DNA from 3 places in the Paraburkholderia sp. AV2 genome. Region 1 is predicted to be linked to each of the others. Evidence: riboswitches for the same ligand, from Rfam matches in the RefSeq annotation. Region 1 holds a riboswitch; each other region holds the start of a gene.

Evidence for each region. Region 1 has a riboswitch for cobalamin ahead of V8683_RS03635 (TonB-dependent receptor domain-containing protein). Riboswitches for the same ligand answer to the same signal wherever they lie in the genome.
Region 2: another riboswitch for cobalamin. It lies ahead of V8683_RS20815 (HoxN/HupN/NixA family nickel/cobalt transporter); the one in region 1 lies ahead of V8683_RS03635 (TonB-dependent receptor domain-containing protein).
Region 3: another riboswitch for cobalamin. It lies ahead of cobW (cobalamin biosynthesis protein CobW); the one in region 1 lies ahead of V8683_RS03635 (TonB-dependent receptor domain-containing protein).

The regions. Positions count from the first base shown of each region.
Region 1 is NZ_JBANLK010000003.1:152,649-162,480, forward strand. Features, by position in the region: gene V8683_RS03625 (acyl-CoA dehydrogenase) at 1-114, shown strand, start outside; gene V8683_RS03630 (DUF1223 domain-containing protein) at 294-1,088, shown strand; gene V8683_RS03635 (TonB-dependent receptor domain-containing protein) at 1,132-3,081, opposite strand; cobalamin riboswitch at 3,170-3,377, opposite strand; gene V8683_RS03640 (c-type cytochrome) at 3,775-5,268, shown strand; gene V8683_RS03645 (hypothetical protein) at 5,271-6,500, shown strand; gene V8683_RS03650 (c-type cytochrome) at 6,521-7,204, shown strand; gene V8683_RS03655 (alpha/beta hydrolase) at 7,443-8,300, shown strand; gene V8683_RS03660 (hypothetical protein) at 8,542-8,955, shown strand; gene V8683_RS03665 (DUF1328 family protein) at 9,161-9,325, shown strand; gene V8683_RS03670 (PRC-barrel domain-containing protein) at 9,421-9,832, opposite strand, start outside.
Region 2 is NZ_JBANLK010000032.1:2,850-12,681, reverse strand. Features, by position in the region: gene V8683_RS20855 (SpoIIE family protein phosphatase) at 1-71, shown strand, start outside; gene V8683_RS20850 (SiaB family protein kinase) at 86-649, shown strand; gene V8683_RS20845 (DUF1987 domain-containing protein) at 668-1,054, shown strand; gene V8683_RS20840 (GGDEF domain-containing protein) at 1,066-1,830, shown strand; gene V8683_RS20835 (class I SAM-dependent methyltransferase) at 2,179-3,567, shown strand; gene V8683_RS20830 (sensor histidine kinase) at 3,590-4,924, shown strand; gene V8683_RS20825 (ATP-binding protein) at 4,932-6,065, shown strand; gene V8683_RS20820 (response regulator) at 6,065-7,066, shown strand; cobalamin riboswitch at 7,126-7,337, shown strand; gene V8683_RS20815 (HoxN/HupN/NixA family nickel/cobalt transporter) at 7,428-8,486, shown strand; gene V8683_RS20810 (glutathione S-transferase family protein) at 8,544-9,161, opposite strand; gene V8683_RS20805 (YciI family protein) at 9,178-9,543, opposite strand; gene V8683_RS20800 (MarR family winged helix-turn-helix transcriptional regulator) at 9,627-9,832, shown strand, end outside.
Region 3 is NZ_JBANLK010000016.1:71,088-80,919, forward strand. Features, by position in the region: gene V8683_RS13905 (FecR family protein) at 1-443, shown strand, start outside; gene V8683_RS13910 (CHASE2 domain-containing protein) at 455-2,878, shown strand; gene V8683_RS13915 (DUF4136 domain-containing protein) at 2,929-3,570, shown strand; gene bluB (5,6-dimethylbenzimidazole synthase) at 3,573-4,247, opposite strand; gene V8683_RS13925 (cobyrinate a,c-diamide synthase) at 4,231-5,550, opposite strand; gene cobO (cob(I)yrinic acid a,c-diamide adenosyltransferase) at 5,555-6,157, opposite strand; gene V8683_RS13935 (cobalamin biosynthesis protein) at 6,215-6,649, opposite strand; cobalamin riboswitch at 6,861-7,136, shown strand; gene cobW (cobalamin biosynthesis protein CobW) at 7,209-8,285, shown strand; gene cobN (cobaltochelatase subunit CobN) at 8,319-9,832, shown strand, end outside.

The DNA.
Region 1 (9,832 bases):
ATTGCCCAGTTCTATGCGGAGCATGTGCTGCCGCTCGCGAGCGGTTTCGAGGCGTCCGTGCTCAGTGCGCGCGGCGCGCAAGGCGTGCTCGCGCTGGCGGAAGACCAGTTCTGATTGGCGAGTCTGGGGCCGGGCGGCATTCTTGTCGCCCGGCCCGCTCGCGAAAATTCCTGATCTGCTGTAACCCCACCGAACTTCCAGCCGAATTAACAGCAGGGTCCAGGCGACTTGTGCCGCCTTACCGATCCGCTGACCCGCGCGCCCGCGCGGGCGTGCCGCTGTGGAGGGACATCATGCGCCTCGTTGGTCTGCTCGGTGGTTTCCTGTTGATGCTCGCCTTACTGGTGGCGAACGCGTCCTATGCGTCGGATGCTTGCCACGCGACGAGCGGGCCCGGTACTGCGGCCGTGGTTGAGCTCTATACGAGCGAAGGCTGTTCGAGTTGCCCGCCGGCCGATCGCGAGTTGAGCATGCTCTCGCGCGAAGCCAGTCCGGGATCGGCCGTGATTCCGCTCGGCTTGCACGTGACGTACTGGGACAGCCTGGGCTGGCAGGACGTGATGGCGCAGAAGGTCTTCGACGCCCGCCAGAGCGAACTCGTGGCCGCCGGTCACGGCACCTTCGTCTACACGCCGGAATTTTTCGCGAACGGCGAGGAGATTCGCTCATGGCATGGCACGTTGCCCGAAGCGATCCGCAGGATCAACACCACACCCGCGCCGGTGGAGATAGCGCTGACGACGCGCTCCGATGCGAATAACACCGTCGAGCTGGAGGCGAGGGTTACGCCTCGCGATACTCGTGCGTTACCGGCGGACGGCGCGCAGCTCTATTTCGCCGTTACGGAAGACGGGCTCGTCTCGCATGTGCTGCGAGGCGAAAACGGCGGCACGACGCTTTCGCACGACAGTGTCGTGCGGCTCTGGGTGGGGCCTGTTTCACTGGGTTCGCAGGGCGGAATCGTGCGGCGCGATATCGCCGTGCCTCCCCAATGGGACCGCGCGCGTCTGCATTTTGTCGCACTGGTGCAGAACGGGCGCGATCAGGTTTTGCAGGCCGTGAGGGCTGGAACTTGCGGGGCCTCGTGAGCGAGGCAGCGCCTCACGAGGCCGCGTGGTGGACCCATCACCATCAGAACGTATACGCAATCTTCCCAAACGCCGTCCGCCCAAGGCTGTTATACCCATAGGCCGTCATGTACTGCCGGTTGAACAGATTCGCCAGCGAGGCGGACAGCGCGAGGTGCGGATTGATCTGATAAGAAGCGCGCAGACTGACCGTCGTCCACGAAGGCAGGTAAATTGTGTTCTCCTGATCGTCGAAGGTCGATCCGTTGTAGAGAATCGAGATGCCCGTGCTGAGCGCGTGGAGGTGGAACTCGTCCCACGTGTGATCGACGCTCAGGTTGACTGTCTGCCGCGGCCGGCGGTTCAGCCAGGTATCGTCGGTGACGTCTTCCGGATTCAGCAGGCCGACGGTGAGGCTCACCGGCGTGGACTTGCCGAGCGTGCCCTTGTATGAGAGGTCGATGCCCTGGATATGCGCACGGCCGACGTTGAACGGTATAAAGGTCTCCGAACTGTAAGCAATCAGGTCGTGGAAACGCGTGTCGTAGATGGCGGCCGTGAAGGTGCCGAACGACGTGTTGGCATCGAGGGCCGCTTCGACGCTGTCGCTGCGTTCCGGTTGCAGATCGGGATTGCCGTACTGCGGATAGTAGAGATCGTCGAACGTTGGCAGGCGGAAGGCGTTGCCATAAGACACGCGCGCCGTGTAGACCGGCGTGATCTCCCACGCCAGCGAGACATTGCCCGTGTTCACCGTCTGGCCTTCGACGATCTCGTGGCGCCCTGCGAGGAACAGCGTCCACGGGCCGAGCGTGGTCGACTGGTGCAGCGACACCGCCGAATCGTCGCGGGTGGGTACGCCGGTCGGGATATCTACCGGCAGGAAAGCCTGTTCGCGCGTGAAGTCGTAGGCGAGCTTCGTCTCTCCGGTGAATGGCAGTCCGAACAATCGGTTGCCCGTCTCCTGGTGCGTGAGCGACGTGGACGTGCTGAAGCGCGTGGAGTCGATTTCGTCGGTGGGAATCGTCGGATCATTCGCGTAGACGAACTGACGATCGGTTGCGTAGCCCACCGACTGATCGAACTGCGTGGTCGGCGTGATGTCCCAGTGGAACGCAATGCCCGTGGTCAGTTGATGATCGAGCTGCCGGTCGTCGCCGCCCGCGTTGTCGTAAGACAGATCGGAGCGGTGATAGAGCATGAACGTCGAGATCGACCAGTTGTCGCGCGCATAGCCGAGGCGCGCATCCACGTCTTGGGCGTGATACGGATTGCGCCCGTCTTCGTGGCCGTAGGCCCACGGCTGGGTCGCGTCGATGCCCGCAGTGTTGTAGTCGTGCAGGCCGAGCGAATACGTCAGGCCGCCCAGCGCGGCCAGCGGCCCGGTGGAGGGGACCGTGCCCGAGGTGCGGACCTGCGTGTCGAAGGTCTTGTTCGAGCCGCCGCCGAACGAGACCGTGGTCTGGTTCGGCTGGTTCGACGCGTGGCGCGTGAAGAGCTGCACGACGCCGCCCACCGCATCCGCGCCGAACGAGGCGGCGGCCGGCCCGGAAATCACCTCGACGCGGTCGAACGCCTCGGTCGGCAGATCGGCCCATTCGGCCTCGCCCGTGGTGGCGGAGCCAATACGTATGCCGTCGATGAAGACGGCCACCTGCTGGGCTGACGAGCCGCGGATGCTGACCGAAGCCGCCGATCCCGGCCCGCCGTTCTGCGAAACCGTCACGCCGGGCAGCGTGGCAAGCGCCTGGGTGATGCTGGGATCTTGCGGAGCGAGACGATCGAGGTCCGCGCGCGTGAGGACCTGGGTGCTCGCGTAGCGCCGGTCGAACGACTGCGGCAGATGCTGCGTGTCGCCGACAACGAGAATGCTCGGCAGCGCGGTTTCGCCGTGCGCCTCGTCAGTCTGATCGGTCTGGTCCTGTTGTGCGAGCGTCGCGTCGTCGGCGGCATGGGCGTTGTGCCACGCGCAGGCCGTCACGGCCGACGTGAGAATGAATTGTTTTAGTTTCATGTGCGGGGCTGAGGTCAGGGCTGTCCCTGCAGCGAGCAGCCGCGCGTAGCGGCGCTGGCGCTTCGGGACACCCCGCCCGTTGCGGCTGCATGGACCTCGGTTGATGGCAGGTCTCCTGGCTCGCGGGTCTGCGTCCTCTGCCGGCCTTCCCGGTTTCCCAGTGGCTCGCGCGGGCATGGACTCGCCGCTCACAGTTGCGGGGGCAGCCGCAGTCTCGAAGCGCGCGTTTTTGAGGCGCGCCTTTACTGCGTTCCCTTTTGATCCCGTCGCCGGGAACCATCAGCGCGCAAGGTTAATGCGCCATGGTTCGCCGCGTCAATTGTCCGGGCCGCGGGTGATGCGAAAAAGGCACGGAAGGCGCGCAGCACGAGGTGCGTTTCCCGGTGCGTTAGCGGCCGGCGCCCGAAATAAAAATGAAAGAAATCCCCGGTCGAGCGGGCCAGTCCGCATTGCCGCTCCGGCTGCAGCGGTGCGTGGATGCCCGGTCTGCGCGATTCCCGACATGATTCCAAACATAACTGCTACGCAGCGTTAGCCACGCGGACCTTTTGCTAGCATGGCCCTCCCTGAATTTCAGGTGTCGTCATTGATCCGGAAGTCAGGGGTGCATAGCGGGTGCACAGAGGGCGCGCGGCGTCCGCTCATCCGGATCGGATCTACAGAAGAAGGGGGAGACGTATGGACATGCTCGGCATGTACCCGACGTTTTACGTTCCGGGCATCGGTACGGCCTGGGTCATGGGGATCATCGGCGTGATACACGTCGTGGCGTCCCACACATCGGTCGGCGCTTCGTTTCTGTTCGCGCTGCTCGAAACGCGGGCCTACCGCGAGAACAAGCCGCAGCTGATGGAGTTCATCAAGCGCTACGGCATGTTCCTGCTCGTGTTCTCGTACATCATCGGCTCGATCACGGGCCCGGGGATCTGGTATGCGATCACCGTGGCGAGTCCGCGCGGCGTGAGCGGGCTGATCCACAACTTCGTCTGGGTCTGGGCGAGCGAGTGGGTCTACTTCACGGTTGAAGTCATTGGCGTCTACGCGCTCGTCTACCTGATCGGCAAGATCGATGCGCGCACCCACCTGAAGCTGACGTGGTCGTTCGCGCTCGCTTCGTGGGCGACGATGCTGCTGATCGTCGGCGTGCTCTCGTTCATGATGTGGCCGGGCCACGATAGCTGGTACCAGACCGGCTCGACGAGCGAGGCGTTCTACAACGTCAACTTCTTCGCGCAGCTCGGCACCCGCACGGGCGGCATGATCGTGATGGCGGCGCTCGTCGGACTGCTGGTGGCCAGCCGCGTGAGCGATCCCGCGCTGCGCCGCAGCGTCGTGCGCATGATCGCCCCGGTGGGACTCCTTGGCGGCGCCGTGGCCGTCGTGATGTTTTTCTACTACCTGCGCACGCTGCCGCAAAACGCGCTCGTAATGCTCGACACGCATCTGCTGCCCGTCTACGCCAGGGGAATGGTCGCGGTGTTTGCCGTGGCGACGCTCTGGCTCGGCTTCGCCTGGGCCTTCCCGCAGCGCGTCTATACGTCGCTGGCGATTTCGCTCTTCCTGTTCATTGCCGTGGTGGGGGTGTGGCCCGAAGAGCGCATGCGCGAGTCGATGCGCAAGCCGTACGTGGCGGGGCAGTACATCTACGGTAATCAGGTGATCGCGCGCGACGTGCCCGGCAAGGGCATTCATTCGGAAGTCGAGCGCATTGCCGAGCATGGCCTGCTCCAGTTGCATCCGTTCGTGCCGGACCGCCTGAGAACCGTGACCGATGCCAACGAGCTCGAAGTGGGCCGCCTGCTGACCAAGGTGGCCTGCGCGAACTGCCACTCGCTCGAACCGGGCGGCCCGCTGCGCAGCCTGCCCGACAAGCTGCACATGGCCACCGACGAAGACATGATCGCGGCCTTCCTGCGCGGTCCGCTGAAATACGGCACGCAGCCCTACATGCCGCGCATCGACCTGCCCGACAACGAGATTCGCGCCATTGCGCATTACCTCGCAGCCGTGGATAGCGGCAAGAACGTCGACCAGTTGATCGCGCAGCAGCACGCGGCGGAACAACGCGCCGTTGCTGCCGCGAATGACGGCAAGAGCGGTGGCAAAAGCAGCGGCGCGAACGCGGCCGCGCTGGTTGCGGAACAGGAACAACATGCGGCGGGGCAGCCGGCGCCGTCGAGGAACTAGCCATGGATATTGGTGCCGTGATGAACACGATGCGCGACCCCGCCGGGGTACCCGCGCAGCCCGTGGTGTTTCAGATCCTGATGGTGCTCACGTGGGTGGCGCACATTGCCTTCGTGCACCTGGCCATGGGCGCTTCGGGGCTCGCGATCTTCGCGTTTCACCGGCGCGCCGACGGCGCGGCCGGCAGGTATTGGGAGCGCCTCTCGATGGCGATGACGAAGGTGGCCAAGGTCGCCGTGTCGTTGCTGATCGTGCTGGGCGTCGCGCCGCTGCTTTTTACCCAGGTCATCTACGACCCGCAGTGGTACACCTCGAATGTGCTCTCGGGGCGCTGGGCCATCGCCTTCATTTTCACGCTGATCGTGGCCTACTGCTGCTGGTTCGCCTTCTATCACGCCAATCACGAAGGGGCGAAGAAGCACATCGGCGTCTATGCATGGATCGCGTTCGGGCTCTTCTGCCTGGACGGGCTGATCATGCATGCGCTTTCGTATCAGGCGTTGCTGCCCGAGCAATGGATGAACTGGTATGCGCCGGGTGGCATGGTCGACACGCGCGGCGCCGCGCTGCATGCGATCCAGTGGCCGCGGTATGCGTTCATCATGAGCCTCTCCGTGCCGGCCGTGGGCGTGTTCCTGCTCGCTTACGCGCACTACTTCGCTGAGCGCGAGGATCGCGAGCCCGCCTACCGGGCGTTCGTGAGCGACCTTGGCCGGCGTCTCGCGCAATGGGGCTACGCGATCGCGCTCGTCCCCATGCTGGCCTGGCAGTTCGATTTCCCCGCGGGTTCCGGTCTCGCGCTGCATCCGGTGGGCTGGCTCATCGTCGGCGCGCTGGCCACCATGGCGCTCTGGATGCGGCAGCTCGGCAAGGACACGCATGGCTATCAGCCCGCCCTTTGCGGTCTTGCGTTGCTCGGCGTGCTCGCGGTGTGGCGCGAAATCATCCGGGTGCATTACCTGCGGCCGCTCGGCTACACGATCCAGACCTACACGGTGCATGCCGACTGGCCTTCGACGGTGTTGTTCTTCGCGACGCTCGCCGGCATAGGCGGCCTCGTGGGCGGCTTCTATCTCACGCTGCTGTATCGCGCGGGACGCACGCAGGGCGTGTATCGCGCGGACCGGACCGTGGCGCGTCTGGGCACCGGGGCGGTGTCGGTCCTTGGCGTCTGGATTGCCGTGTTCTTCGTGTACGGGATCGCGATCTCGATGCACGACAGCTTCAATTGATGCGGGGAGGCGTCGAAATCATGAACAACATCATCCGGTTCGGACTGGTTCTGCTGTCGCTGTTCTGCGTGACGGCGCATGCGCAGACGTCGGGGGACGCGCCCGACGTCGCGGCGGGCAAGCGGCGCGCCGCGGTCTGCTTTGCCTGCCACAACGTGGACGGCGTGGCGAAGATTCCGGGCGTGCCGAATCTTGCGGGGCAGCACCGCAGTTATCTCGAGGGCGCGCTGCTGGCTTACCGGGACGGCAAGACCCGGCAGAATCCCACGATGAACGCGATGGCCGCGCCGCTTTCGGATCGCGACATCGTCAATATCGCGGCGTATTTCAGTCTGTTGCGTGGGCAGGGCGGGGGTGTGGCGGGAGCCGACGCAGCGGGCGCGGGTGGCGATAGCGGCGGCGTGACGCCGATTCCCGCCGCGGCGGCGCCCGCGAAGGCCGAGGCGGTTTCCACCGCGCCGGTGCGCTCGGGCGAAGCGGTCTATAGTTCGGTCTGCTTCGCATGTCACGCTACCGGGGCGGCGGGCGCGCCGAAGGTCGGCGACAAGGCCGCGTGGATGCCGCGCATCGCGCAAGGCGATGCCACGCTGCTGCAGCACGCGCTGATCGGTTTCAAGGCCATGCCGCCGCACGGCGGATGCGCGGCCTGCTCCGATGTCGAGATCAAGGCCGCGGTGGCGTACATGACCGCGAAATCACGCTAGCGGTGCGCTTGACGGGGCGAAGCGGATCGAAGCGGATCGAAGTCCCGTGCGCGGAGGGCTTCGATCCGGCGGTGGGGGCGATTCGATCGTCGAGGTCGACCATGCCTCGCTTGCAATCCGTAGGGTTGTCTGAAATTTGACTGTAAGTCGCCGTTGCTAGAGTGGGCCGAAGCGCTTCTCCGCCCGTGGCCGGACCGCGTCCGGGCGAGAGTGGCGCCAAAAACAAGAGCGACCCCTCATGAACACGGCCCGCGCATTCCGGCTTGCACTCTGGTTCGTTTCCACACTGTTTTTCACCGATCACGCTTCTGCATTCCAGTCTAGCGTGGTCAGCATTCCCAGCGCCGCCATGCGGCAAACCTTGGCCGCGACGGTCGTGTTGCCCGACGACTACGCTCGGGATGGCGGCACGCAACGTTATCCGGTGATCTACCTGCTGCACGGTTCGGGCGGCGACCACACCGACTGGGCGTCGAATTCCCGGGTCGCCGAACTGGCAGACCGCTATCACGTGATTCTCGTAATGCCGGACGGCGGCCATGAGAGCTGGTACATCGACAGCCCCTTCGATCCGCGCAGTCGTTACGAGACTTACGTGGGCAACGAGGTCGTCGCGTGGGTGGACGCGCATTTGCGCACCATCGCCGCGAAACCGGCGCGCGCGATCACGGGACTTAGCATGGGTGGCTTTGGCGCCCTGCGCATTGCGCTCGACCGGCCCGATACCTTCGGCGCGGCGGGCAGTATCAGCGGCGCCGTGGACCCGCGCGCCTGCGAAGACGAACCCGGCATCGACCGCGTGTTTGGCGATCCCGCGCGGAATGCCGAATTCTGGAACCGCAACGCGATCATAGCGAGCGCGAGCGAATTCAGGCGCGCACACATCGACCTGACCATCGACTGCGGCGTGGACGATCATTTCGTCCAGTCGAACCGCGTGCTGCACGAACGGCTCATCGAGCTCGGCGTACCGCACGACTATGCGGAACGGCCCGGCGGTCATACCTGGACCTACTGGTCCAATGCAATCGGCTATCAGGTGCTGTTCTTCTCCACCGCATTCCGGCGCAACGGCTGGAACCCGCCACAAGCGTAAAGGCTGGCCCGACCGGATAGTCGGGCGGCAGGTTTCGTCTCTTGCCTGGCAATGCTTATTGAAATGCCAGGCCATGGTTCCCGGCCGCGTACCAGTCCAATTCCCTCGACGATATCCCGTTCGTATCGCGCCGCCGCGATGCGCCGCGGCACATCGCTTGCGCGCCGGCAGGTGTACGTGCGGCGCGGCCTGCGGGTGTACGCCGCTTTTTCGAACCTGATGACGCGAAAGGAGATCGACGATGAACCGATCGACGAGGCACGCAATGGCATGGGCACTGGTGATGGCGCTTTCGGGCACGGCATGGGCCGCGGGGGGGACGGGGGGCGCCGGCGGCGCGGGTGGCATGGGCGCGGGCGGCAGTTCTGCCGGCGGCTCGGCGGGGATGGGCGGTGGAGGCGGCGGCATGGCGCCGGGCAACACCGGCACTGCGCCGGGCACGACCGGAGTGGCTCCGGGCACGGCCCCGGATAGCGGTTATGGTTCGCCGGGTACGACGGGTACAGGCAGCGGAGCCGGCACGGTGATCGGCGTCCCCTCCAACACGGCGCCGGATACCACGGCACCCGGCTACAACGGCGGCTCGGGCAATGGCAATCCGGCCGGCGGCAACAGCAATGCCATGCCGGCCACGCCGCCGAACACGACGCAATGACGCGTTACCCCCGCGGCATTCCGGGCACCCGGCTTGCTGCGGGAAACGTAACGTGCCGGACCCGGATGCGCCGAGCAACCGGGAATGATGCATGGCACGCAGATGCAGGCTGGGCAATAGCTCGGCCTGTGCCTACGCCGCGCCGCTCACCGCTTTCGACGGCGCAGGGACTTTCCCCGGTGTGACCCGGAGACTGGAGGACGTCATGCTTCAATATGCGCTTATTTTTTTCATTATCGCGATCATCGCGGCCGTATTCGGCTTCGGCGGCATAGCAGCGGGCGCCGCGGCCATCGCGAAGATCCTGTTCTACATCTTCCTCGTGATCTTCCTCGTTTCGCTCGTCCTGGGCATCGTGCGACGCGGCTAACGAGGGCCGGCTATGGCGAGACGCAGCAGCGACTCACGGCGGAGACGCTGCTGCGCCTGCGCGGCAAGTGAGAGGGTCGTTTACCCAAACTTCATTCAAAGCTTCACGCCGCCCGCTTCCGGGGGATCGCCGCGCCGGCTTTCGCCGGGCAGTGCCGTTTCGATGCTCCAGTAAGGGGCGCGGCCATAGTACTCGTGCACGGCGGTGGCCCAGGCGCGGTCGGCCATCGAAGGCCAGTGGCGCTTGTCGAAGCCCGGCGCGGTCTTCACGTGCTCCGAGGGCAGCGCGAGGACAAAACATTTGCGCACGGCGTCGAGCGTGAGCGCGTCCCAGGGAATCGCAAGCAGCTTGTCGCCGATTCCGAGCCGGCCGCCGCTCGACATCACCGCATAGGCGATGCGTCCGCTTTGCACGTCGAGCATGATGTCCTTGATCTTGCCGACTTCGTCGCCTTCCGCGCTCAGGACTCGATCGCCATCGAGCGTGCTTGCGCCCATGACATAGGGG
Region 2 (9,832 bases), on a different contig from region 1:
ACGCGCTCGCCCAGTGGCAGGAAACGCAATCCCGGCGTGACGACGTCACGCTCTTCTTTGCACGAGTTTGAGGTACTCCACAACCATGTCTGTCACTATGGATCAGCATAGCTGCTTCTTCGAAATTGCCCAGCAGCGCAATCTGATTTTCTATCACAAAGGCTATTTCTCGCACAGCATCGTGGCGGCGATGAGCGAAGTCGTGAAGCTGCAACTGGAAGTCGCCGGCGTCACCACGTCGACGCGCCGGAAGATCTTTTCGTCCTTCATCGAGCTCTCGCAGAACATCGTCCACTATTCGTCGGACTCGCTGCCCGAGGCCACGGGGCAAGGCGGCGCGATCCGCGAAGGCGCGATGTGCATTTCCAGCGACGGCGAGCGTCACCTGATGGTGTGCATCAACCCGATCGCCACGCGTGCCGTCGACGATCTGCGCGAGAAGCTCGAACCGCTGCGCAACATGTCGATCGAAGAAATCAAGCAGGCCTACAAAACGTCGTTGCGCGCCGAAACGCCGGTCGACAGCAAGGGCGCGGGCCTCGGCTTCCTGACGATGGCGCGCGACGCCAGCGCTCCGATCGAATTTGCCTTTTATCCGCGCCAGGACGATCCGGGCACCACGCTGTTTTGCCTCAAGACCATCATCTGACCAGGGTCCGTGTACAGAATGGAAAATCTTTTCATCGCCGCCACGGCCACGTCGCCGGAAATCGACTTCCGCTTCGACCAGAACGTGCTTGCGCTTCGTGGCGAATCCTATCCCGAGAACGCCGCCGCATTCTATGCGCCCATCATGGAACAGTTGAACGCCTGGCTCGCGGGTTGCGCGGATGCCGCGATCACGGTCGACGTGACGCTCACCTACTTCAACAGCTCCAGCACGAAAATGCTCTTCGGCATGTTCGACGCCCTGGACCGGGCCGCGACGTCCGGCAACCGGGTGGAGGTGAACTGGTACCGCGACGAAGAAGACGAAACGATCCTCGAGTTCGGCGAGGAATTGCAAACCGATTTCACGGCGATCAAGTTCAACGATTGCCCGGTTGCAACTTGAGAACCGCCGTCGTGAAACCGGTCGACTCCCGGAGCGCGTCGCATGGCGACGCGCCGGATCTGTTCCGCAGCGAGAGCGAGGCCCTGGAACGCGCCAGGGCAATGTGCGAGGATCCGCACGCCGAAGCCGGGCGCTATCGCGAGGCGCTAGGCGAACTCATCGGCCATTACGAGCGCCTGATGCGCGAGACGCGCCGGCTGATCGGGCGCAGCGATCGGGCCGAGCGCGAAATGCAGGCACTGACCCAGCAGTTGCAGTATCGCGCGACTCACGACGCGCTCACCGGCGTGCTCAATCGCAGCGCCGTGATCGAGCGAACGGTCAAGGCGCTGCGCGTGAACCGGGCCGTGATGATCCTGCTCGACATCGACGACTTCAAGAAGGTCAACGACGATTTCGGCCACCCTGCCGGCGACACCGTGATTCTCGGCATCGTCAACTGCCTTCGCCAGATCCTTGGCAGCACGGGCTTCATCGGGCGCGTGGGCGGCGAGGAGTTCACCGTCGTGATGCCGGGCGCCGATATCGCCGATGCGCTGCTGCTCGCCGAAGACATGCGCGCGGCCATCGCCAGCCATGTGTTCCGGGCGCCCGTGAGCCGGAGCATCACGGCCAGTTTCGGCGTGAGCGACAACCCCGCGGGCACGGATTTCGATACTGCCTATGGCATCGCGGACGCCGCCCTCTACGCAGCGAAGCGCGGCGGCAGAAACCGCATCGAATTCGACGCGCAACAGCAAGTGAGCGCATCGAAGCCGGTGCCGCGGCAAGACTAGCGCGGCCACTGTATCGCGGCACCCTCGCGCTGGAATCCAGCGCCTGGAACCTGCGCCCGGCAACTGCGCTTGCCGCGTGCAGCGCCGCCTCCCCCGCCTGCATCCGCGACCTGCCCCCCCGGGCCGGAGGTCCTTCCCTCCAAAATTGGCATAGGTCAGAATAATCCGCGTTGATGTTACACTGCAACACGCCGGAGCCACTCCGGCCAAGGGTTTGGGTGTTTCCAGTGCAATGCTGGTTCGGACCGCGTCCACGGCATCGAATGCGATGCCGAACGTGCAGCCGCCATTCACTGGACCTCGTCCGATACCCCGCTGCGTTTTCCGGATTCCTCAGGTTCTTATACCGTGTACTCTCAAACGCAAATCGACCCGGTAGTTAGCTTCCGCAACTCACAGCGCGAGCAGGTGCGTGGAACCATCATCAACCTCCAGAGAAAGTCGCTGGTGATGGAGGTCTATAACCCATACTCGATCGTGCAGGTCAGCGAAGTCCTGAGCGACCTGAGCGTGCGGATGGGCGCCAAGAACGCCTATCTGGGCAAGGCGGTGGTCGTCAGCCTCGTGAACACCGGCCTCACCGCGGTGGTTTCGCTGGCGCTGATCGACGAGTGGCGCGAGCTTAGCGTGCTGCCCAACGAACCCAGGTCGGTCGGGCGGGAAGCCGAACTCTTCATCACCGACTGGGATACGCGCTTCAATATCCGGCGCGACTATCAGATCGTGGTCAACGAGATGCGCGCGTTCCTCTCGGAAGTGTCGCGCTGGGTCGAGCAGGTCGATCTGACCGAAAGCCTGCCGAAAAACGAAGGCAGGCTGCGCGAGGATCTGTTCTACGAGCTCGCCACGCCCATCATGGTCAAGGTCAAGACCTACCTCAACTGGCTGGAGGAAGAGGCGGAGCGTGTCGATCCCGAGCTGGCGCCCGTGCATCGATCCTATGCGCAGTCGGCACTGCATCCGCTGCTGCTGCGCGCGCCCTTCGTCTACCGGACGTTCACCAAGCCGCTGGGCTATGCCGGCGACTACGAGATGGTCAACCAGATCCTGAGCGATCCGCAGCAAGGGCCGACCACCTACTTCCAGATCGTCAACACGGCGTTCCTCAAGGCCGCCGTGGCAACCGCGCACCGCAACCGGATCACGCTGCTGATCGACTTTCTCACGCGTCAGGCCGATGCAGCGCGCATTGCGGGCAGGCCGTTTCGTATCCTCAACGTCGGCTGCGGACCGGCGTTCGAGATCCAGCGCTTCGTGCGCGAATATGCGCAGCCCGAGCTGCTGTCGTTTCAACTGGTCGATTTCAGCGAGGAAACGCTGGCCTTTACGGAGGCCTCGATCAAACAGGCGGCGGCCGAAGCCGGACACAAGACCTCGGTGGAAATGGTGCATCAATCCGTGCACGACCTGCTCAAACGCAAGATCTCGCCCGACGAGTCTTCGCGGGAATTCGACGCCGTCTACTGTGCCGGCCTCTTCGACTATCTCTCGGACAAGGTCTGCGCGCGTCTGTTGAGTTATTTCGCGGCCCGCACGCGGCCCGGCGGCCAGTTGCTCGTCACCAACGTCCATTCGGCGAACCCCGAGAAGTACGGCATGGAGCATCTGCTCGAGTGGTATCTGATCTATCGGAACGAGAGCGGCATGAGTTCGCTGCTGCCCACGCAATCCGCCGACCACAAGCTCTACGTCGATGAGACCGGGGTGAATGTGTTCGCGGAAGCCACGATCCTCTGAAACGCCGGCGGACACCCCATCCATGAGCACTGCTCAACTGCACACAGGCTATCAAACCGAACTGGCCGACTTCCGCGTGACCTTCAGCCGCGGCGGTGCCTGTACCGCCATCGTGCTCGTCCTGCTCGGCGTGGGGCTGGATTATGCGCAGTATCCTCAACAACTGATCTCGTTCTCTGCCGCGCGCGTGGTCGTCTCGCTGCTGATAGGCGGCATTGCGATCCTGCTGGGCAGCGTGGCGGGGCGACGCTTTTCTCCATGGTTGACGCTGTCCTGGCTACTGCTGCCGCAGATCATGATTTCGTGGATGATCTGGAGGACCGACGGGGTACTGTCGCCCTACTACATGGGCCTGAACCTGGCCATCTTCGCTTCGGGCATCGCACTGCCATTCGGCTTATGGCAGAACATGGTTTTCGGCGTGTTGTCCTGCGCGCTCTACCTGATTGCCTGCCTGCTGCATTCCGGCGGCGGCGCGCCTATCGGCACGCTGACCGTCAACGTCCTGCTCCTTCTGTTCGCCGCTGCCGCCAGCGGCGTCTATACCTTCTTCAACGAGCGGGTGCGCTTCATGTTGTTCCGCCTGAAGGCGGAAGTCTCGCAGAAGAACGCCGAGCTCGAATCGATCAACCGCAAGCTGGTCGACATCAAGGGGCAGTTGCTGCAGCAGGAAAAGATGGCGGCTATCGGTACGCTTGCCGCGGGGTTGCTGCATGAGGTCAATAACCCCGTGAACTTTTGCCTGATGGCAATCGAAGTCGCTATGGAAGAGCCCGCGGCCAAAGCGGAGCCAACGCTGCAGGAATGTCTCGTCGACGCCAAGCAGGGCATGCAGCGGATCCAGCACATCGTGTCGGACCTCAAGACCTTTGCCTACCGCAAGCCGGGCGCCGAAGCGGAGGTGGGGACGCCCTTCCTGTTCGAAAAAGCGCTCGATTCCGCTACGCGGCTTGTCGCGCACGAATTGCGCGGCGTCACGGTGACGCGCGAGCTTCCGACCGATACGCTCGTGCAGGGCGACGAAGCGGCCATCATCGGCGTGCTGATCAACCTGCTCTCCAACGCAGTCCTGGCCATGCGCAACGCGGGCACCACCGGGCCGGCGATTCACATCTCGGCGAAATGGGAGGAGCAACGCCTCGCCGTGACGGTCAAGGACAACGGGCCGGGCATCAAGGACGAGAATCTCGCGCGCGTGTTCGAGCCGTTCTTTACCACCCGCGAGGTGGGACAAGGCCTCGGCCTCGGCTTGTCGATCAGCTATGCGGTCATCGAGCGCCACGGCGGCCTGCTGTTCGCCGAGAGCGAGCTGGGCAACTGGGCGTCGTTCAGCTTCGATCTGTCGCGCGCGCCGTGAGAACGCCATGAACGAAATCCGGCAAGACATCCGGCAAACACAGCCCACGGTTCTCTACGTCGACGACGAAGAGCTGGCGGGAAAGTATTTCTCGCGCATGGTCGGTGCGGATTACGAGGTCCTGCTGGCCACGAGCAGCGATGAGGCCATCGCCGTCCTGGAGCGGGACAGCGCCCGCATTGCCGTGCTGGTCACGGATTTCCGCATGCCGGGCCGCGACGGCGGCGACCTGCTGCGCCAGGTGGCGCACGACTACCCGCACATCGTTCGGATTCTGGTGACGGCTTATGCCGACATCGACGTGCTGCTGCAGACGGTCAATACCGGCGAGGTGTTCCGCATCCTCGAAAAGCCGCTCAGGCAGGCTTCCGTGCGCGAGACGCTGCAACTGGCGTTCGAGCGCCACCAGGAACGCGCCATCCAGAATCACCGGCTGATCGCGATCGACGAGACTCTGGCCTTTCTGGCGCACGAATTGAACACGCCGCTTGCTGCCATCGCCTTGAACGCGAGCAACATCGAACATCGCGCCGACGAGCAGCACGAGTCGCAGTGGGATATCGACGGCGCCGCCCGATCCATGCGCGAGAGCGCGCAGTACTGCCTCGCGGTGGTTTCGTCCTTCTGGCGCTCGGTCCAAAACGGGCGCCGCAAGCCTGCCGGGGACGACGCCCGCAGCGAGATCACGGCGCACGGGCTGATTTCCGCCTTGCTCGATACCTATCCGTTCGCTGCGGGGCAGCGGTCGTGGGTACAGGTCGAGGTCGACGGCGACTTTGCCGTGGTCACGCAGCCGAACTGCGTGGCGCTCGTGCTCTCCTCGCTCTTGTCGAACGCGCTGCGCGCGCTCGCGGATATTCCCGCTCCGTCTGTGCGCTTTACCGTCACGGCGGAACCCAGTCCCGGTATCGGCATTTCCGACAACGGCCCGGGCATTCCGCCCGAGATCAAAGCCCGCCTGTTGACGGACCCGATTACAACGCACGCACAATCCGGCGGCCACGGCTTGGGCCTGATTCTATGCAACCGTGTCATGCAGTCTTGCGGCGGTGGACTTCGGATCGAGTCCACGTCGGGGGTTGGCACCAACGTAGTGCTGGATTTCCCCCCTATCAAAGGTCAAACACTCAGGAGTTGTTGATGAACGAAGCGAAAGCCAACCAGGAGTCGTCACCGGCGATCCTCTTCGTCGATGACGAGGCCACGGCCGTGAAGTACTTCCAGCGTGCCATTGGAAGCCTGGCGCCGGTCCTGACTGGCGGCTCGGTAGAGGAAGGCAAGGCGCTGCTGGACGCACACGGTGACAGGGTGGGGGTCCTTGTCTCCGACCAGCGCATGCCGGGCGAGTACGGCAACGAGTTGCTGCGTTACGCGAGCGAGCGCTATCCGCATATCGTGCGGATCTTGACCACCGCGTATTCGGAGATCGACCAGACCGTGGCGGCCGTGAACCTCGGTCAGATCCACCGCTATATCAAGAAGCCGTGGGACATCACCGCATTGCGCATGGAGCTGAAACAGGCGCTCGAACTGGCCGAGCTGCGCAAGGAGCGGGACCAGCTCGTGCGCGAGAAGCTGGGCGTGCTGCAAAAGCAGACGCTCGCCACGCGGATCGGCCTTGTCCGGTCCCTCTCGGCCGCGCTGATCGGGCCCGAGCGGTTCCAGCCGGTGGAGACCTACCTGGCTGCGGCGGTACTCGCCGAGGTACCCAGTCCCGAGCCGGACTGGCTGCTGATGGACTACTCCGATCTGATCGCTGCGGAGAGCGCCCGAAGCGGCACGTTTGGCCATATGGTGGCGGCGAACCTCGCGGCGCTGCGTAACCGCCACGTCGGCTCGACCACCGGCAACGCGGTGGCCGCGATGGCCGAAACGCTGGAGCACGCGGGCATCACGGTCCGGCGCGAAGGCGACGGCCTGATCCTGGACGATCTCACCGCGCTGGCCGAGTTCCTGGGCGAGCCGGCCAGCAAGGCCGTGTCGGTCCGGCACGCCGTCTGGCTGGCCAGCCTGCTTTGGCTGGACGGGAACGACTTCGCGCTCGAACCGGTACGCAAGGACAGTGGCATGGCGTTCCTGCCCACTCAGCACAGAACGGAATTTCCTGCCGACCGCCTCGCGGCCTGGATCGAGCAGTTCTGAACGCGGCAGGGGGTGAGAGCGGTTTTGCTCGAAAGGTTGACACCGCAACGTAGGGGCGATTACGCTTTCGCGCTGATGGTTCCCGGCAACGGGATCAAAAGGGAACGCAGTCGAAGCTCGCCGTGAAAACGGCCGGGTTTCGAAAGTCTGCGGCTGCCCCCGCAACTGTAAGCGGCGAGTCCATGCCACCCCGCGCCACTGGGAAACCGGGAAGGCCGGCACAGGACAGAGACCCGCGAGCCAGGAGACCTGCCATCAACCGAGGTCCATGCAGCCGCAACGGGCGGGGTGTCCCAATGCGCCAGCGCCGCTTTACGCGGTCGCTCGTTGCAGGGACAGTCCCGACCTCAGGATCTGTCACATGTCCACCACTCTGGAAACGGTTGCCGCTCCGGCGTCCCTCCGCCGCCGCGTCATCGGCATCTACGTCGTCCTTGCAGCCTTCAACATCGGTGCCTGGATCTGGGCATTCATCGCCTTTCACGCTCACCCGCTGCTCCTGAGCACAGGCCTCCTCGCCTATGGCTTTGGCCTGCGCCATGCCGTGGATGCCGACCATATCGCCGCGATCGACAACGTCACGCGCAAGCTGATGCAGGACGGCAAGCGTCCCGTGACCGTGGGCTTCTTCTTCGCGCTCGGCCACTCCGCCGTGGTGCTGCTGGTCGCGGCAGCCGTCGCGGCGACGGCCGCCGCCCTCGAAAGCCGCGTCGAAGCCTGGAAGGATCTTGGCGGCGTCATCTCCACCAGCGTCTCCGCGCTGTTCCTGTTTCTCATCGCCGCGATGAATATCGTCATCCTGCGCGGCGTGTGGCGCGCCTTCAACAAGGTCCGCCGCGGCAAGCCCTACGACAACGACGATCTCGATCTGCTGCTGAACAACCGCGGCCTCCTCGCCCGGCTCTTCCGCCCGCTCTTCCGCTTCGTTTCGGGACCGCTGTGGATGCTGCCGCTCGGCTTCCTGTTCGGCCTCGGCTTCGACACCGCAACGGAAGTGAGCCTGCTCGGCATTTCGGCAAGCCAGGCCGCGCAGGGCCTCTCGATGAGCGTCGTGCTCGTGTTTCCCGTGCTGTTCGCAGCCGGCATGTCGCTCGTCGATACGACCGACGGCGTGCTCATGCTCGGCGCCTACGACTGGGCCTTCGTGCGCCCCATCCGCAAGCTCTACTACAACCTCACGATCACGCTCGTCTCCGTGCTGGTTGCGGTGCTGATCGGCGGCATCGAAACGCTCGGGCTGATCGCCGACCAGTTCAACCTGAAAGGCGGTTTCTGGGATCTGATCGGCACCCTCAACGACAACTTCAACAACCTCGGCTTCGTCATCATCGGCGTGTTCATCCTCGCGTGGCTGGTGTCGTTCGCCATCTACCGCCTGAAACGCTACGACGAGCTGCCGGTCTACCGGTCGGGCCAGTAATTCACCGCGCGCGCTGCGGCGGGCAGCCGATGTCACGCAAACTTGCGTGCATCGGCATCACGCCGCCTTGCGCGCGTCGGCGATTCGCTGCGGCGCCTCGGGCCGTGCATACAGGCGTTCGAGGTATGCCTGCAAGCCCGGGAATCCATCGACCAACTGGATTTCGTTCGCCCAATCGATCAGATAGACCATCACGCAATCGGCCACCGTCAGCTTGTCGCCAACAAGGAACTGACGCCCTTCCAGATGCTTTTCGAGGATCGCGGCCATGGCTTTGAAATCCTCGCGCGCCAGCTCGATATCGGCCGGTAGGCGTTTGTCCGGCGGGTAAAGAAAGGCGTGCCGGGTAATTCTCCAGAGCGGCTGTTCGAGTTCGGTCACCGCGAACAGGGTCCAGCGATACACCTGCGCCCGTGCTTCGAGATCGACCGGCAGCAGCGCTTTCTCCGGATATTTTTCCGCAAGGTAGAGCACGATCGCGGCCGACTCCGGAATCACGAGGTCGCCGTCCACCAGCACGGGGACCTTGCCCGCCGGATTGATGCGCAGGAATTCGGGCTGCTTGTGCTCGCCCTGGAGCAGGTTCACCGACACATATTCGAAATCGGCATCGACTTCGTGCAGCCCCCACAGCGCACGTTGCGCGCGGGTCCCTGGAAATCCATAGAGTTTCATGACGGCTCCCTGGAAGTCAGCCGCGAGGGATCGGAAGAACGGGCATCACTTCAACCGACTCGCCCGGGAAGATCGCGAAATGCGGGTGGCCTTCAAACATCTTCGCGGCCTCTTCATGCGAGGCGCTGCGCACAACCGTAAAGCCAGACAGCGCGTTGACCGTTTCCTTGACGCCATGTTCGCCGATGGCCAAAGTCTTACCGAGCGGACCACCCATGTTGACAATCGCCGCCTGATGCTTGTCGACCCAGGCATGCCAGGCCGCAATGCCCTCCCGCTGCCTGGCGAGCCGTTCTTTTTCCGGCAATGCCATCCACGCATGCATGCGCGGGTTGTCCTTGCTGCCGAGAAACACCGCGAGAAACAATTGCTGATCGCTCATAGATCCTCCGTCCGATGAGGGGAGCAACGGAATGTTGCCCTTCGAGCCTTGACAGGATAGGTTGATATCAACATAATTGCAACATGGCACGGGCGAAAAAAATTCCCTTCGAAATGACCGCGATGGTTCGCGACTGCTGCCTGTGCCTGCATATGCAGCGCGCGGCACGCAACCTCGCGCGCATTTTCGACGACGCCTTGCGCCCGCTGGACCTCACGAACGGGCAGTTTTCGCTGCTGATGTCGCTCAACCGGCCCCATCCCCCGGCGATGAAAGACGTGTCCTCGCT
Region 3 (9,832 bases), on a different contig from region 1:
ACGCGGGCCTGCTCGAAATGATCCACGACGAGCGTTTCGATTCGTCTCATGCGGATGTCGGCGCGCTGGCCGACGGCACTTACTTCGTGCGCGTCGCGGCCATCGATCAGAGCAGTCTCGAAGGCATGCCCAGCACCTATGCGTTCGAGCGCCGGCATCTTGCGCTCGGCACGTCGGCGGGCCGGGTCGACAACACGCACAACTATGCGTTCCGCTGGTTCGTCGACCGCAATGCGACGAACCTGCATTTCCGCTTCGTCCTCGCGGCAGCGCCGGACCTGCGCGTGCCGCTCGTCGACCGCACGGATCTCTCAGGTGGAGAAGTCGTGGTGAGCGATCTGCCCAAGGGCGTCTACTACTGGACCGTGATCGCCGAGCAGTTCGACAACGGCCGTTACTACCAGAAGGCCAGCCCCGTCCAGTCGTTCCGGCTCGACTGGTGACGAGGCCCGTCATGAGCGTCAAGCCGCGTCAGCGCCTTGGCCGCTCGGTCGGGCGCCGCTTCCTCTTCGAGTGGGTGGGCGTGAGTTGCGCGGGCATTGCGATCGTGCTGCTGAGCGTCGTGTGGCACTGGACCGCCGGCGCCGACCATCTCGTCTACGACCGCTTTCTCACCGCGCGCTCGCACCCGGTGTCGCCCGACATCGTCATCGTCGAGATCGACAATGCGAGCGTCACGGCGCTGGGCCGCTGGCCCTGGCCGCGCAGCGTTCACGCGCGGCTCGTCGATCAGCTCGCGAAGGCCGGCGTGGCCGCCGTGGTCTACGACGTGCTCTTCACCGAACCTTCGCCTGACGACGCGCGCCTTGCCGAGGCGTTCGCCGCGCGTCCGGTCTACCTGCCGATCCTGCTGTCGCAGGCCGACGCGGCCGGCAACCGTCAGGTCGCGCTGCCCGTCGCGCCGCTTGCGAATGCGGCCGCGGGGCTAGGGCACATCAATCTCGAGGTGGACAGCGACGGCATCGTGCGCAGCGTCGCGCTCTTCGAGGGCGACGCGCATCAGCGCTGGCCGCAGCTCATGGTGCCGCCGTGGCGCGCGGTGCGCGCCGGCAAGGTCGTGCTGGCGGACGGCGTGCCGCAGGTCATGCACGGCGCCGATCTGACGCTCGCGGGTGGCCCGGACAGCGAGGCGCGCTTCCTGATTCCGTTCAGCACGAACGCGCAGACCTATCGCAAGGTATCGTTCGACGACGTGCTGCAAGGCCGCGTGCCCCCCGACGTGCTGCGCGGGCGGGTGGTGGTGGTCGGCGTCACGGCGTCGGGTCTCTTCGACCGGTTCGCGACGCCGCTCTCGGGTACGCTGGGCCCGCTGCCCGGCGTCTACATTCATGCGAGCGTTCTCGACACCCTGCTTTCGGGCACCGCCATCGAGCCCGCTTCGACCTTCTGGGTCGTACTGGCCACGCTCGTGCCTTTTGCCCTGCTGCTGGCGGGTTTTCTCTGGCTCTCGCCGTGGCGCGCGCTGCTGCTTTCGGCAGGGCTGGGCGCGGCGTCGTTCGGCGTGAGCGCGGCGCTGCTCTACGGGGCGCGCGTATGGCTGAGCCCGGTCCCCTCGGTCGTCGTGCTGCTCGTGGTCTATCCGATGTGGAGCTGGCGCCGTCTCGAGATGACCATGGCGTACCTGCGCAAGGAACTGCGCCAGCTTGCCGACGAGCCTTATCTGCTGCCGGAGGCGCACAGCACTCGCCGCGAATTCGCGGGCGATGCGCTCGCGCAGCAGATGGCGCTGATGGCCCAGGCCGCGCAGCGGCTCCAGGACATGCGCCGCTTCGTGTGGGACAGCCTCGATTCCGTGCCGGAGCCCATTCTGGTCGCCGATCTGCGCGGCTCCGTGCTGATTGCCAACCACGCGGCGCGCGAGTCGTTCGACCGGCTCGGCATCGGCGCAGCGGAAGGCCGGCCGATGGCCGCCGTGTTCGGCGGCTTCACGCTCGTCAAGCCGATCGACCCCAGCCCCGAGGCGACGGCCTTCGCGCATGCGCACTGGCCCGCGCCGCTCGATCCGGCGCGCAGCGAATTCGCCGAGCTCATGGAGCGCGGCGTGGAAGTGCGCGCGGCCGACGGCAGCGACTACCTGCTGCGCTACGCGCGCTGCACGAACGCCCAGGGCCAGGCGGTGGGCTGGATCGCGGGCCTCGTGGACGTGACCGCGCTGCACGATGCCGAACGCCAGCGCGAAGATGCGCTGAGGCTGCTTTCGCACGACATGCGTTCGCCCCAGGCATCGATCGTCGCGCTCGTGGAGACCGAGCGCGAGCGCGGCACGCTGAGCTCGGGCCCCGTGGGCGACGTGATGGACCGTATCGAACGCTACGCGCGGCGGGCGCTCACGCTTGCGGACGACTTCGTGCAACTCGCGCGCGCGGAGTCGCAGGTGTACGCGCTCGAACCCGCGAGCCTCGCCGACCTCGTGATCGACGCGAGCGACGAAGTCTGGCCGCAGGCGCACGCGAAGCGCATCCATATCGAGACCGTGTTCGAGGACGATCAGATGGGCTGGATCAACGCCGACCGGTCGCTGATGACACGGGCGCTGGTGAATCTCCTGAACAACGCCGTGAAGTACAGCCCACCCGATACGCGAATTGTCTGTACTATCTCTGCCACGGCGGGAAGCGTGGCGCCGCAGGCGGCACGTGTGATCTGCTCGATTCGCGACGAAGGTTACGGCATTTCGCTGGAAGACCAGGCGAGGCTTTTCGAACCTTTCCAGCGCTTTCATGTGGAGCAGCGGCCCGAGGTGAGCGGGGCCGGGCTCGGCATGGCGTTCGTGAAGACGGTGGTGACGCGCCACGGCGGCGAGGTCGACGTGGAGAGCGAGCCCGGCAAGGGCACGACTCTGAGGATGTCGCTTCCCGCGCTCGACGCGCCTCTCTGAGGTGCTTGCGTGCCAATGAGCGGTTGGCGGTGAGTTCGATGGAGTTTGCGGTGAAGATCCTGTTGACGGTATGCCTCTTTCTGACGGCTGGCGCGTTGGCTGGTTGCGCCGGCGTGAACGCCGACGTGAGCGCACGCGGCGCCTTGCCGGACGCAGGCCAGCGTACCGTGGTCTATCGTCTGGCGCGTACCCCGGCCGAGGCTGAGGCCGTATCGAATCCGCCGTACGAAGCCTTGTTGCGCGATGGCCTCGCGAAGCGCGGCTTCGTGGACGGCGCGCCGGAGAAGGCGGCCTACGTGGTTTCTGCTGCCTGGTCGACGCGCCCGGCCGATGTAGGGATTGCCCAGGGCGACTGTGCGCCGGCTTGCGAGCCGGCCGCCGGTTCGCCATTCCCGTGGTTCGGGCGGCCGTACGTGCATGCGCTCACGCTGCGTTTCTTCGCGTTGCCCGGCGGCGCCGAGGCGTACCGCGTGAGCGTCGTGAAGCACGACCGCAACGCCAATGCCCAGGAGGCGCTGCCGTATCTCGTCGCGAGCGCGCTCGCGCGGCTGCCTTATGCCGGTGCGGCCGGTGCGCCGCAATGGCGCGTGAAGCTGCGCGAGGCGGGGGCAGAAGCGGGTGCGGGGGGCGAGGGCGGCGCGGGCGCGCTGCCGGAAGTCATTTCCGTAAAGGCAGTCGCCCCGGCGCAGTGACGTCAGGCCGAAGGCGGCCGATCGTCTTCGGCGCCATCCCGCGGCCAGCGGTTTTCGTAGACGCATTCGCCGAGCGCGCGGCGCTCGGCCCAATGCTCCATCTCCAGCATCGGCTGCGGATAGAATTCGGCCACGTGGCCGAGGCACAGGATTGCCACCGGCTTGGCGCCCGCCGGCATGGCGAGCAGCCCGCGCACTTCGTCCACGTCGAAGATCGACACCCAGCCCATGCCCAGCCCTTCGGCGCGCGCCGCGAGCCACAGGTTCTGGATCGCGCAGGCTACCGAGGCGAGATCCATCTCGGGCAGCGTCCGCCGCCCGAAGATATGCGGCTCGCGGCGATCCATCAGCGCGACGACGAGCAGTTCGCCGCATTCGCGCATCCCTTCGACCTTCAGCTTCATGAACTCATCGTGCCGCTTGCCTAGCGCATCGGCGGTGGCGAGGCGCTCGCGCTCGACCGCCGCATGCAGTTGCGTGCGCAACGTTGCGTCGGTGATCCGCACGATGCGCCATGGCTGCATGAAGCCCACGCTCGGCGCGTGATGCGCGGCGTCCAGCAGGCGCTGCAGCGTGGCTGGATCGACGGGGCCGGGCACGAAGTGCCGCATGTCGCGCCGTTCGTAGATCGCGCGGTAGACCGCCGCGCGCCCGGCTTCGTCAAAGGGTTGAGCCATGAAAGAGTGCGGCCGTGAAAGCGGGGTTGGAGGGCCACCAGGCATGCAGGTAGGTGGCGACGATCGGGCCGTGGCGGTAGAGCGGCTCGCCCGCGGCGCCGGTCTGCGCATGGCGCGCGACGAGTGTGGGCGCAAGCGGTGTGCTCACGCGCGAGTAGTGGAACGTGTGGCCCCTGAGCGTGCCGTGCGCGCTGTCGATCTGCTGCATGCCGAGCGCCGCGAAGCGCCGCTGCATGACCGCCTCGCCCGGCAGCAGCCCGAGCATGGGGGTGCGCGTGCCTTCGGTATCGGTCAGGCCTTCGAGCAGCCAGAGCATGCCGCCGCACTCGGCGACCAGCGGCTTGTCGGCCTCCACATGCGCGCGCAGCGACGCCGCGCTGCGGGTATGGCGCGCGAGCGCCGCGGCGTGCAGTTCGGGGTAGCCGCCGGGCAGATAGATCGCATCGGCGTTCGCCGGGGCGGCCTCGTCGGCGAGCGGCGAAAAGGTCGTCACGCGCGCGCCCAGCGCTTCGAGCAGCGCGACGTTCGCCGGATAGACAAACGAGAACGCCGCGTCGCGCGCAATCGCGATGTGCCGGCCTTCGAGCAGGCGCGGAAGGGGAGTCGGCGCGCTCGCGAGCGAGAATTCGACGGGCGGCGGCAGGTCCGCTAGCGCGGTTTGCGCGAGCGCGTCGGCGGCGCGTTCGATGCGTGCGTCGAGGTCGGCGATCTCGCTCGCCTGATGCAGGCCGAGATGCCGGTCGGGCAGTTCGATGAGGGCGTCGCCGGCCACGTGGCCCAGCCAGCGGAGGTCGGCCGGCAAGGCTTCCTGCAGCATCTGCGCATGCCGTGCCGAGCCCACGCGGTTCGCCAGCACGCCATGGAACGGGACGTCGAGGCGAAAGCGCGCGAGCCCGAATGCGACGGCGCCGAAGGTCTGCGCCATCGACTTCGCCGAGATCACGGCCGCCACCGGCACGCCGAAGGTCGTGGCGAGATCGGCGCTGCTGGGCGTGCCGTCGAAGAGGCCCATAACGCCTTCGATCAAAATCAGGTCGGCTTCCTGCGCGGCCTGCGTGAGCAGCGTGCGGCAATCGTGCTCGCCCACCATCCACAGATCGAGCGACATGACCGGCGCGCCGCTTGCGCGCGCGAGGATCATCGGATCGAGAAAGTCGGGCCCGGTCTTGAAGACGCGCACGCGCCTGCCGGCGCGGCGGTGCAGGCGCGCGAGTCCCGCCGTGAGCGTGGTCTTGCCCTGGCCCGAGGCGGGTGCGCTGACGAAGAGCGCGGGGCAGGCAATGCTGGCAGCGCGGGCAACCATCGGCTCAGAACTCCACGCCCTTTTGCGCTTTCACGCCCTGCTCGCGGTACGGATGCTTCACGAGCCGCATTTCGGTGACGAGATCGGCGGCTTCGATCAGCGCGTCGGGCGCGTGGCGGCCCGTCACGACCACGTGCTGCAGCGGGCCGCGCGCATTCAGCACGGCGAGCACTTCGTCGAGCGGCAGGTACTCGTACTTGAGCACGGTATTCAGCTCGTCGAGGATCACCATGCCGTATTCGCCGCTTTCGATCATGCGCTTCGCCTCGTTCCAGCCCTTGCGCGCGGTGGCGATGTCGGCGTCGCGATTCTGCGTGTTCCAGGTGTAGCCGTCGCCCATCGTCACGAAATCGCAATGGGCGACGCTGCTAAGGAAGTCGCGCTCGGCCGTGTGCAGCGCGCCCTTGATGAACTGCACGACGCCCAGCTTCATGCCGTGGCCCAGCACGCGCACGGCCATGCCGAAGGCCGCCGTGCTCTTGCCCTTGCCGTTGCCGGTGTTGACGATCAAAAGCCCTTTTTCGACGGAAGCCGCCGCCTGCTTCTTTTCGTGGCCTTCACGGCGGCGTTGGGTCATGCGCAGGTGCGAATCGGGATCGGTTTTCATGGGCGAAACGAGGTCTGAGGATGCGGGGTTCTTAACGTGTGCGTATGCACCGCCGGTTTAGCGCGGCGCCTGCGCGGGAGTAACGACTGCGGCAACGACCACGGCAACCGCTACGGTCACGCCGTCGAGCGCGAGCTTGCCGCACGCCAGCGGTCCGCCGCCGGCGGCGAGCCGGGCGCAAGGCTCGCTCACGCCATCGACGCCGAACTTCGTGCGCGCTGCACCCGATGGCTCGGCCTCAACCGGCACGGCAGCGATGGCTTCGCGTGTGTACGTGTGAAGCGGCAAGCCATGTGCCGCGCAGAACGCGAGCAGCGCAGGTTCGTCGGCTTTCGCGTCGAGCGTCCCCACGGCCGCAACGCGAGCCATCGGCAACACCGCGAGCGCAGCCCGCACGGCGCGCTCGATCTGCGCGAGCGTCGCGCCGCGGCGGCAGCCGATACCGAGCGCAAGCGCTGCGGGGCCGGGTAAGGCGGAGGGCGCGGGAAGCAGGCTTGCAGACGTAGCGGAATTCACGGTGAGTGCTTGGAAACAAGGCAGCGGACAGGGCAGCAGACACCGCGGCGCGGGCTTTGCCCGTTGCCCGGCGGATGCGCGCATACGATAGCACACGGTTTTTCGCGCCCGGGCGCGAGGTCCCGGCGCCAGGGGTAAACAACAGCGGGCGTCCGGGCCTTTCCTTGACGATCCCGTGGCCCACGCCTACACTCGCACGCACTCTGGTGCTCGCGCGCGCGTTCCTTGCGCGCGCAGTTAAACGGGAATCAGGGAGCCATCCCGGCGAGGGACTGGCCAACCTGAACTGCACCCGCAACGGTACAACGATCGCTTCGCCCTGCATGGGCGAGGCAAGCCGCTTCGACGCATGCGCGCCGCATGCAGCTCATGCCACTGTGCAGACGGTCCGCGAGGACCGGCGCGCGGGAAGGCGGAGCGGCGTTTCGTCAGTCCGGATACCGGCCAGACACGAGGGATTCGCGCTGCGGGGAGGCGGTGCCGGATCCATGCTCCACGCCCGCGGCCATTCGCGCCGAAGGAATACCTCATGAACATGCGCAAGATCCCGGTCACCATCGTCACGGGCTTTCTCGGCAGCGGCAAAACCACGCTGCTGCGTCACATTCTTCAGCACGCGGGCGGCTTGCGCGTGGCGGTGATCGTCAACGAGTTCGGCGAACTCGGCATCGACGGCGAAATCCTGCGCGGTTGCGGCATAGGCTGCGACGAGAACGGCAACGAACGGGAAGGCCAGCTCTACGAACTGGCCAACGGGTGCCTTTGCTGCACCGTGCAGGAAGAGTTTTTCCCGGTGATGGAGCAACTGCTCGAGCGCCGCGGCGAGATCGATCACGTGCTGATCGAAACGTCGGGGCTCGCGCTGCCCAAGCCGCTCGTGCAGGCGTTTAACTGGCCATCGATTCGCAACGCCTTCACGGTCGATGCGGTAGTGACGGTAGTGGACGGCCCCGCCGCCGCGAGCGGCCAGTTCGCCGAGAACCCCGAAGCCGTGGACGCGCAGCGCAAGGCCGACCCGAATCTCGACCACGAATCGCCGCTGCACGAGCTGTTCGAAGATCAGCTTTCGGCCGCGGATCTCGTCATCCTCAACAAGACCGATCTGCTCGACGCGGCGGCGCAGGATGCGCTCATCGAGGAACTGCGCGAGGAACTGCCTCCGCAGGTGAAGATCGTACGCGCGCAACATGGCCAGCTCGATCTGCATACGCTGCTCGGGCTCGAAGCGGCCTCGGAGGAAAGCATCCATCTGCGCCACGACCATCATGGTTCCGCCGACGATGCCGATCATCACCACGACGAATTCGATTCGGTCGTCGTCACGGCCACGGTTGCCTCGCGCGAGGGCGCGATCGAGGCGCTGCAGCGCCTTGTGGACGCGCACACGATCTATCGCGTGAAGGGCTTCGCCGCGCTGCCCGGCGCTCCAATGCGGCTCGTGGTGCAGGGCGTGGGGCGCCGTTTCGACAGCTACTTCGACCGCCGCTGGAACGCGCAGGAAGCCGCGTCGCAGTCGCTCGCGAGCCGCTTCGTGCTGATCGGCGAAAATCTGGACGCCGCCACGCTGCAACGCGCATTCGAAGCCGCGCTCGCACCGGGCGCGCTGGCCTGATCGACCCACGCCAACGCCAGCGACACTTCTCTCATGCATTTGTTGCGAACGACGCCGGGCGGCTTCGTCGACGATACGGCCGGCGTGGTCCGTATCGACCAGCAGCCCGCCGACATCGTCATCCTCAGTTCCGCCGACACGACGCTCGCGCTGCTCGCGAGTATCGTGCCGCGCCTGCCCGCCGGGTTCCCGAGCGTGCGGCTTGCGAACGTCACGTATCTGCGCCAGCCGGCCTCGGTGGACTTCTATGTCGACGACGTGTTGCAGCATGCGCGCGTTGTCGTGGTCGATCATCTGGGCGGCGAGGCCTACTGGCCCTACGGCATCGAGCAGGTGGTCGCGCTCGCCAAACGCCGCGATCAGTTGCTCGCGATGTTCTCCGGCGACCTTCAGGAAGATCCCGGCCTGATCGCGAAGAGCCGTGCCGAGCCCGAATTCTGCCGGCTGCTGTGGCGGTACCTGCGCGAAGGCGGCGCGGCGAACGCCGAGGGTTTCCTGCGCGCGCTCGCGTGGCGCGCCTTCGGCTGGGGCAGCGAACCGGCACCGCCGCTCGCGCTGCCCGCGGCCGCGCTCTATCATCCATCGCGCGACGTTGCCACGATCGAAGACTGGCGCGCGCGCTGGCAGCCCGATGCGCCGGTGGTCATGCTGCTCTTCTACAAGGCGCATCTGCAGGCCGCCAACACGGCGGCGTTCGATGCCCTGATCGATGCCTTGACGGAGCGCGGCATGAATCCGCTGCCGCTTGCCGTCACTTCGCTCAAGGACACGTTGAGCCGCGACGTGATCGACGGGCTCTGCGCCGCGCACGACATCGCGCTCGTGCTGAACACCACGGCTTTCGCGGCCTCGTCGCTCGACGATCCCGCGCCGCTCGCGCTCGCGGGCGACGCGCCGGTGCTGCAGGTGATCCTCTCCGGCGGCAACCGCGAATACTGGCTCAAGGACAATCACGGCCTTAATTCGCGCGACATTGCCATGCATATCGCGCTGCCCGAAGTGGACGGCCGTCTCATCACGCGGGCGATCAGCTTCAAGGGGTTGGCGTACCACTGCAAGGAAACCCAGGTCGACGTCGTGCGCTATCAGCCCGATGCCGAGCGCGTGGCGTTCGTGGCGGAGTTGAGCCGCCGCTGGTGCCGTTTGCGCCGGCTGCCGAATGCGGAGAAAAAGCTCGCGCTCGTGCTCGCGAACTATCCGGCGAGCGAAGGGCGCATTGGCAACGGCGTGGGACTCGACACCCCGGCCTCGGTGGTTGGCCTCCTGCGGATGCTGCGCGACGAAGGCTACGCCGTGGCCGACCTGCCCGATCTACCCGAGGATGGCGACGCGCTCATGGCGCGGCTCACGCAGGGCGTGACCAACGATCCGGACACGCGCGCGCTGCGGCCCGCGTGGCAAAGCCTCGCCCTCGACGACTACCGGCGCGCGTTCGCGCGCTTGCCCGCCGCCGCGCAGAACGCGCTCATCGCGCGCTGGGGGCCGCCCGAGCAGGATCCCACCGTGCGCCGCGGCCGCTTCATGATTGCGGGCTGGCGCTGCGGCCA